2 regions of the Cupriavidus sp. 8B genome follow, and region 1 is predicted to be linked to the other one. Evidence: predicted binding sites of a transcription regulator. Region 1 holds the regulator's gene; the other holds the start of a gene.
What was found. Region 1 encodes sigma-54, which starts transcription at its own class of promoters, with help from an activator protein. Its sites were predicted from a motif close to TGGCANGNAANCTGCTTT; they were not measured.
Positions count from the first base shown of each region.

Region 1 (4,419 bases):
CAACCCCTGACCTGACGCCGCCACGCCCCCAATCCACGGATTCTGCCTTGACCTTCATGACCGCTACCCAGACCGCACCGTCCCAGCCCGCCACCCTGAAGGACAGCAGCACGCTGGTCGTGCGCCACCTGAAGAAGCGCTACGGCTCGCGCACTGTGGTCAAGGATGTGTCCCTCGACGTGAAGAGCGGCGAAGTGGTCGGGTTGCTCGGCCCCAACGGCGCGGGCAAGACCACGTCGTTCTACATGATCGTGGGGCTGGTGGCGCTGGACGAGGGCGATATCGTGCTCGACGACAAGCACATCAGCGGCCTGGCCATCCATGAGCGGGCACGCATGGGCCTGTCCTACCTGCCGCAGGAAGCCTCGGTGTTCCGCAAGCTCAATGTGCAGGAAAATATCCGCGCGGTGCTGGAACTGCAGCTCAACGATGGCAAGCCCCTGGGCAAGGCCGAGATCGAGCGCCGGCTGGACACCCTGCTGGATGACCTGCAGATTGCCCACCTGCGCGACAACCCGGCGCTGTCGCTGTCCGGCGGCGAGCGCCGCCGCGTGGAAATCGCCCGCGCGCTGGCCTCCGCGCCGCGTTTCATCCTGCTTGACGAGCCCTTCGCCGGCGTCGACCCGATCGCGGTCGGCGAAATCCAGCGCATCGTCAGCTTCCTCAAGGCGCGCAATATCGGCGTGCTGATCACCGACCACAACGTACGCGAGACGCTGGGCATCTGCGACCACGCCTACATCATCAGCGAGGGCGCGGTGCTGGCGTCCGGCCAGCCTGAAGACATCATCGCCAACGAGTCGGTGCGCAAGGTCTACCTGGGCGAGAACTTCCGCATGTAAAGGCGCGCGCGGCGCCTGCCGCGCATCGGCCCCCCGGGCGGCTTCGGTGTCGCCTTTCATCCTTCAAACGATCATGCGACGCCAGCGATAGCAATTTCCGTTCCACCAGTACGGAAGTTGGGCATAAAATAGGTCGCATGAAACCGTCGCTACAGCTCCGCCTCTCGCAGCATCTCGCGCTTACGCCGCAACTCCAGCAGTCGATCCGGCTGCTGCAACTGTCCACGCTTGAACTGCAGCAGGAAGTGGAACAGGCGCTGACCGAGAACCCCTTGCTCGAGCGCGAGAACGACTGGCTCGACAGCCCGTTGCGCGTGTCCTCGGACGGCTCGGTGAACCTCCAGAGCGCGCCCGCGCCAGCGCCCGCCGATGGCCAGGGCACCAGCGAAAACCGCCCCGATGGCGCCCCCGAAGCCGACGACAGCTATTCCGACAGCAACGAGGATTACGGCAACGACTGGAGCCTGGACGATTTCGCCCGCCGCCCGCAAGGCGAAGACGACGAAAAAACACCGATGCAGCTGCGCGACGCCGAGCCCACGCTGCGCGAACACCTCATGGAGCAGCTGGCGCCGCTCAAGATTTCCCTGCGAGACAAAGGGCTGGCCATCTTCCTGGTCGAATCCCTGGACGATGACGGCTACCTGAGCGCCACGCTCGAGGAAATCTGCAGCGAGCTGCCGGAGGAGCTCGAGTTCGAGGTCGACGAGATCCAGGCCGTGCTTACGCTGCTGCAGAGCTTCGATCCACCGGGCGTCGGGGCGCGCAACGCAGCCGAGTGCCTGGCGCTGCAACTGCGCAGGCTCAAGCATCCGCAGCGCGAACTGGCGCTGAGCATCGTCACCAATCACCTGGAGCTGCTGGCGGTGCGCGATTACACGCGCCTGAAAAAAGCCCTGCAAGTGGACGAGCCGGAACTCAAGGCGGCGCATGAACTGATCCGCTCGCTCGCGCCCTATCCCGGCCATGCCTACAGCCGGCCGGAAGCCGACTTCGTGGTACCCGATGTTTTCGTTCGAAAGTTGAGCGGCGGATGGATCGCCCATCTCAACCCGGATGTGATGCCGCGGCTACGTATCAACGACATGTACGCGCAGATTTTGCGCGGTGCAAAAGGCGATGCCGGCGCGGCGGGACTGCAGCAAAAGCTGCAGGAAGCACGCTGGTTGATCAAGAATATCCAGCAGAGGTTCGACACGATATTGCGCGTCGCACAAGCCATTGTCGAACGTCAAAAGAACTTCTTCACCCACGGTGAAATTGCGATGCGCCCCTTGGTTTTGCGGGAGATTGCCGATACACTGGGTTTACACGAGTCCACCATCTCTCGGGTGACTACCAATAAGTACATGGCAACGCCGATGGGGACTTTCGAGCTGAAGTATTTTTTCGGCTCTCACGTATCCACAGAAACCGGCGGCGCGGCCTCATCAACGGCAATCCGTGCGTTGATCAAGCAATTGATAGGAGCCGAAGACGCTAGGAACCCCTTGTCCGACAGCCGGATTGCCGAATTGCTCGGCGAGCAAGGCTTTGTGGTAGCACGGCGTACCGTTGCCAAATACCGCGAAGCGCTCAAGATTCCCGCGGTCAATCTCCGTAAGACTTTGTAGCCGAGCTGCATCGCCTGCCTGATGCAGCTCTTTCAGAAGGAGAAACGCTATGAACTTCAAGATCAGTGGACACCACTTGGACATCACGCCCCCTCTGCGTGAGTACGTGGAAACGAAACTGGAGCGTATCGTCAGGCATTTCGATCAAGTCATTGGCGTAAGTGTGCTGCTCTCTGTCGACAATACAAAAGAAAAGGACCGGCGGCAGTACGCGGAAATCAATCTACATCTCAAGGGCAAGGACATCTTTGTCGAAGCGCATCATGAAGACCTGTATGCCGCTATCGACGCATTGGTCGACAAGCTCGACCGGCAGGTGATTCGCCACAAGGATCGCGTGCAAAGCCACGACCGTGAAGCGGTCAAGTACCAGATGGCCGCATCCCAGATGCAGCAATGACCGTGCCTGGCGGCCCACATACCGGGCCGTCGGTGTCAGTCCATTGAAAACGGAATCAAGCCGCGCCCAGCGCGGCTTTTTCGTTCCAGCCTCCCCCCTTCGGGCCACGCAGGGGATTCCGCAACGCATATGTACCGGTGTATGCTGTGCCATACATAGTTGATTTGCCTGGCCATTTCCGTGCATGCGGCACCGCTTCAGCGCCTCGGCTATTGCAATGCACAAAGCGGCAGCGGGCCTGCTCTATAATGGCCAGACGCCCGACACCGGCATGGGGACACCCGGTGGAAACATCGGGCCTTGGTTTTTATCTTCTTTCCGCCCGGCGGGACGCCTCCTTGCCCCGGGCCTGCTTTCTAGAAAACCCTGCGCATTCCACATGAATCGTTTGGCTAAATTGCTGCCACCCGGCAACATCAACCTCGACGTCAGCGTCACCAGCAAGAAGCGCGTGTTCGAACAGGCCGGGCTCCTCTTCGAGAACAACCATGGCGTTGCGCGCGCGACCGTGACCGACAACCTGTTCGCCCGCGAGTCGCTGGGGTCCACCGGCCTTGGCGCCGGGGTTGCGATCCCCCACGGCCGCATCAAGGGACTGAAGCAGCCGCTGGCCGCCTTCATGCGCCTGGCCGAGCCGATCCCCTTCGAGTCGCCCGACGGTAAGCCGGTAGCGCTGCTGATCTTCCTGCTGGTGCCCGAACAGGCCACCCAGCAGCATCTGGAAATTCTCTCCGAGATCGCCCAGTTGCTGTCCGACCGCGAGATGCGCGAAGGACTGGCTACCCTGCCCACCCCCGACGACGTGCACCAGTTGCTGACGCAATGGCACCCTTGATCCGCCACTGAAAGCCCGTCCCTGAAAGCACCCGAATGGAACTCACTGGCGTCACCTCGCAGTCGATCTTCGACGACAACGCAGCCGATATCAAACTCTCCTGGGTAGCAGGACTGGAAGGCGCGGACCGGGCCTTCGATGTCGAGTTTGCGCGTGAAGCCACGTCGGCGGCCGATCTCGTCGGCCACTTGAACCTGATCCACCCGAACCGGATCCAGGTGCTGGGCAAGCCCGAAATCACGTATTACCAGCGCCTCGACGACGAGATGCGCAAGCGCCAGATGGGCGAGCTGATCCTGTTGGAGCCGCCGTTCCTGGTGATCGCCGACGGCATGGAGCCGCCGCCCGACCTGGAACTGCGCTGCACGCGCTCGTCCACCCCGCTGTTCACCACGCCGGTGTCTTCCGCGGCGGTGATCGATCACCTGCGCCTCTACCTGTCCCGCATTTCCGCGCCGCGCGTGACCATGCACGGCGTGTTCCTCGACATCCTCGGCATGGGCGTGCTGGTGATGGGCGAATCCGGCCTGGGCAAGAGCGAGCTCGGCCTGGAACTGATCTCGCGCGGACATGGGCTGGTGGCGGACGATGCCGTGGATTTCGTGCGCCTCGGGCCGGACTTCATCGAGGGCCGGTGCCCGCCGCTGCTGCAGAACCTGCTGGAAGTGCGCGGCCTGGGCCTGCTCGACATCAAGACCATCTTTGGCGAGACCGCGGTACGCCGCAAGA
Region 1 covers NZ_BAAILO010000211.1:69,286-73,704, reverse strand. Annotated here, with positions in the region: gene lptA (lipopolysaccharide transport periplasmic protein LptA) at 1-10, shown strand, start outside; gene lptB (LPS export ABC transporter ATP-binding protein) at 57-842, shown strand; gene ACYP5B_RS21315 (RNA polymerase factor sigma-54) at 980-2,455, shown strand; gene hpf (ribosome hibernation-promoting factor, HPF/YfiA family) at 2,505-2,855, shown strand; gene ptsN (PTS IIA-like nitrogen regulatory protein PtsN) at 3,235-3,690, shown strand; gene hprK (HPr(Ser) kinase/phosphatase) at 3,726-4,419, shown strand, end outside.

Region 2 (4,419 bases), on a different contig from region 1:
CTGCATCATGCTGTTCTGGATCAGCGAGGATTTTCTCTGGTTCGTGCTGAACCCGGCATTCGGGCTGGCGCGCTTCGCGCCGAGTTTCGTGCCCTGGCACATCCACTGGTGGGCCGGCGCGCCAACCGACTATTGGGTTTCGCTGGGCGTGGCGGCGGTGCTGCTCTGGCTGTCATGCCGGGTACCGGCGGGAAATCGTTACAGTTTTTAGGTAACGCCCGCAAATATGCTGTTTTGTACATATGTTGCGATGCAATGTGTGATCAATGCAACGCTTGCCCCCGCTTTGCGGCGGTGCATCGCGGCCCGTTTTGGTGCCATGCTGTTCCCTAGGAGTAGAATCCGGGCCTTGTGTACTTTGTAGCATTCCTATAACAAATGAGCCCCCGTCCTTCGCGCATGGCGTGCATTGACGCTCTCAAGGCGATCAGTTCACAGCTGATCGTGCTGCACCATCTTGCCTTCTACGGCCCCATGTCCGATGCGGCCCACGTGCTGGCGCCCGACCTGCTCGACTGGTTTTCGCAGTACGCGCGCATCGCCGTGCAGGCGTTCCTCGTCATCAGTGGCTTCCTGGCGGCGCGCAGCCTGGCGCCCGGTGGGCATTTGATGGTGCCGCACCCCTTGCAGGCGATCTGGCGCCGCTACCAAAAGCTGGTGGTGCCCTATACCGCGGCCATCCTGATTGCCATTGCCGGCGCTGCCATCGCGCGGACCTGGATGCATCACGACTCCATTCCCGGCACCCCCGGCCTGCACCAGTTCCTGGCGCATGTGCTGCTGCTGCACAACGTGCTGGACTTCGATGCCTTGTCTGCCGGCGTCTGGTATGTGGCGATCGACCTGCAATTGTTTGCCTTGCTGATCGTGGCGTTGTGGGTGGCCCGGCGCTGCGCGCAATGGCTCGGCGTGGGCGGCAGCCCGCTGGGCACGTTGGTGGTAGCCGGGCTGGCGTTGGCTTCGCTGTTCTGGTTCAACCGCGATGCCGCTTGGGATATCTGGGCGATTTACTTCTTCGGCGCCTACGGCATGGGCACGCTGGCGTTCTGGGCATCCGAGCCTGAGCGTTCGCCGGTGGCATTGCTGGTGTTGTGCGCCGTGGTGCTGGCAGCGTTGGTCGTGGATTTCCGGTTGCGCATCGCAGTGGCGCTGGCGGTTGCCCTGCTGCTCGGCGCGGCGCGGCGCGGCGGCTGGCTGGAGAGCTGGCCGCAGGGCCAGGGGCTGGCATTTTTCGGGCGTATTTCTTACTCGGTGTTCCTGGTGCATTTCCCGGTATGCCTGGTGGTGAATGCCGTGGTTTTCCACCTGGCTGCGCACCAGCCAGTCCTCAATGCGCTCGGCATGGTGGCGGCCTGGTTGCTTAGCAACGCCGCCGGGGCTTTGTTCCATCGCTACGTGGAGAGCGGTGCGCCGTTGCGCGCATTGCGCCTGGCGCTGTGGCCCGCCGCCCCCGAACCGGTCCAGCGGCAGCAGGCGGGGCAGTAACGGCCGACCTGAGCGCACGAAAGCCTCAAACGCCCCCGAAAGCGCTTCCGGTTTATCCGAAGGCACATCCCAGCGGCACCCGGCCCCAGCGGCCCGGTGCCGCCTTTACATGGTGCCTATGCACCATGATCCGCCGTTTGCGATGGCGGGTGCGCACACGTACGGTGCGGCGTGGCATCGTGCGGCGTGCAACACAAGGTGAAAACGAGCATTGGGATATGGCACGAAGGTTGCCTACTATGGAATCGTAAACCTGACCGTTTGGTCAGGATTCTCGTTCCGAGGCTGCCATGTCCGATCATATCGTCCTGACCTCGCACGCGCGCCGTGACAAGCCGGCCGAGCCCATCCACTGGGGGGCCGCCACGGCAGCGGAGCGTGGTCCCGTGATCGCAAGCCTGACCAATCCGGCTCAGCGCAATGTGATCGGCACCCACTCCGGCGCTTACGCGGTTTACCGCGCGCTGGCAGTGGCCTCCGGCAAGCTGCAGCGAGACCATCGCGCGGATCTCACCGATACCTCGCCGGCCGAGGTCATCGGGCCCCACCCGCAGTGGAGCGACCCGGACAAGATTGTCTCGATGGATCCCTGGGGCCATCTCGTTTCCAGCGCCTTTGGCGACCGGATCGCCGCGGGCATCGATATCCGCCCCTCGATCGCGATTACGCGCGCCCACATCAATATGCCGGAACTGATGGGCGCCATTGCGGCTGGCCGCCTCACGCCCGACGGTGAGATCCTCCATGCCAATGGCGATGTGCGCGTCACCAAGGCGGCGATCGATCCGGTCTGGTACCTGCCGGGGCTGGCGCACCGCTTCGAGATCAAGGAGAGCATGCTGCGCCGCAGCCTGTTCGAGCAGACCAGCGGCATGTTCCCGGAACTGGTCACCAGGCCCGACCTGAAAGTGTTCTTGCCGCCGATCGGTGGCATGACCCTGTACTTCTTCGGCGACGTCAGCCAGCTCGGCAAGCCCGAGACCAAGGTGGCCTGCCGCGTGCACGACGAGTGCAACGGCTCGGACGTGTTCGGCTCCGATATCTGTACCTGCCGGCCGTACCTGGCCCACGGCATCGAGGTGTGCATCGAGATGGCGCAGCAGGGCGGTGTCGGGCTGGTGGTCTATAACCGGAAGGAAGGCCGGGCGCTTGGCGAGGTGACCAAGTTCCTGGTCTATAACGCCCGCAAGCGCCAGGTTGGCGGCGACCGGGCCGAGACTTATTTCGCGCGCACGGAATGTATCGCCGGCGTGCAGGACATGCGCTTCCAGGAGCTCATGCCCGATGTGTTCCACTGGCTCGGCATCAAGCGTATCGACCGCTGGGCTTCGATGAGCAATATGAAGCATGGGGCGCTGACCGCTCAGGGTATCGAGGTGGTCGAGCAAGTTGCAATTCCCGATGCACTGATCCCGGCCGATGCCCGCGTGGAAATCGACGCCAAGGTGGCGGCTGGCTACTTCACGAGCTATACCCCGCCCGACGCGGAAGAACTCGCGCTGGCCAAGGGTAGAGGACTGCACGAATGAACGAGATACCCGAGGCGGGTGGCGCCCACGGCGCCGCGAATCCCTTCACCAGTGGCGCGGACGACCCCGGCGGCTGGGCCAGCCCTGTGCCGCCGGGCCATCCGGCTGCGGCCTTGCTGACCGGTCAAGCGGTGCGCACCCGTTGCGCCGCCGTGACGGATCATGTGGCAACGGGCGCGTCCGAGCTGTTTACCTGGCATCCGGAGCGGATCCCGGCCGTGGCCGATTACGTGGCGACCACCATCCGCCACCGCTACCCCGACCTCAACGTGCCGTACCACAGCCGTTGGCGCCATTTCGAGAGCGGTGGCCCCGGCGAGAAGCTGGACCGCTGGCAGATCCTGTGCGAACGCGGCGGGCTCTCCGGCGAGGCCGACCGCGAGGAACGCGCTCGCATCGGCATCGACCTGGTGATCCCCAGCGTGTTGCTGGATGCCGGCGCTGGCCCGGACTGGCGCTATCGCGATCCCGCCAGCGACTTGTCGCTGACGCGCTCCGAAGGGCTTGGCGTGGCCAGTTTCGACCTGTTCGCGCGCGGCGGTTTTTCCGCCCAGCCGGGTCAGCCGCTGCGCTCCGATGCCGAGCGCCTGATGCGTATCGATGCGTCCTCTATCGCGACTGCCTTCCAGGTGGCCCAGCACAACCCGCTGGTGGGCCTGGATGGGCGCGCCGGGCTCCTGCGCCGTCTCGGCGAGGTGGCGCAAGCCACGCCAGCGGTCTTCGGCTCGCCGGCACGGCTGGGCAACCTGTTCGACTACCTCAAGGCGCATGCCAGCTTTGGGCAGATCGAGGCCGGCTTCGTGCTCACCACGCTGCTGGTGGCGCTGGGGCCGGTATGGCCTGGGCGCGTCAGCCTGGAAGGCGTGTCGCTGGGCGACTGCTGGCACCATCCGGCCTGCACCGATGGCCTGGTGCCGTTTCACAAGCTGACCCAGTGGCTCACCTACTCGCTGCTGGAGCCGCTGGAAGATGCCGGCCTGACCGTGACCGGGCTGGAGGTCCTGACGGGCTTGCCCGAATACCGCAATGGCGGGCTGCTGTTCGATTTCGAGCTGATGGTGCCGCGCGACCCTGGCTTTGCTGCCGTGGCGCACACGGTGGATGAGCCGGTCATCGTGGAGTGGCGTGCGCTCACGGTGACGGGGCTCGATCTCGTGGCCGCGTCGGTGCGCGAGGCGCTCGGGCTGTCGGCGGAGTCGTTCCCGCTGGCGCGCGTGCTTGAAGGCGGCACCTGGGCCGCGGGGCGGCGCATTGCCGCCAAGCGCAGGCCCGGTGGCCCACCGCCTTTCGCCATCAACAGCGACGGCACGGTGTTCTAGCGGGTTTGCCAGACCCGTGCCGCGCAGCAGCAAACAGCAAGAGCAAGACAGACCTATCCGCTACCGCCCTCCAGGAGCGCATCATG
Region 2 covers NZ_BAAILO010000289.1:11,733-16,151, reverse strand. Annotated here, with positions in the region: gene ACYP5B_RS28675 (hypothetical protein) at 1-211, shown strand, start outside; gene ACYP5B_RS28670 (acyltransferase family protein) at 379-1,485, shown strand; gene ACYP5B_RS28665 (GTP cyclohydrolase II) at 1,776-3,014, shown strand; gene ACYP5B_RS28660 (URC4/urg3 family protein) at 3,011-4,333, shown strand; gene upp (uracil phosphoribosyltransferase) at 4,417-4,419, shown strand, end outside.
Region 2: ACYP5B_RS28665 (GTP cyclohydrolase II) is a predicted target of sigma-54. The motif match lies at 1,705-1,722, and genes of this name have one in related genera.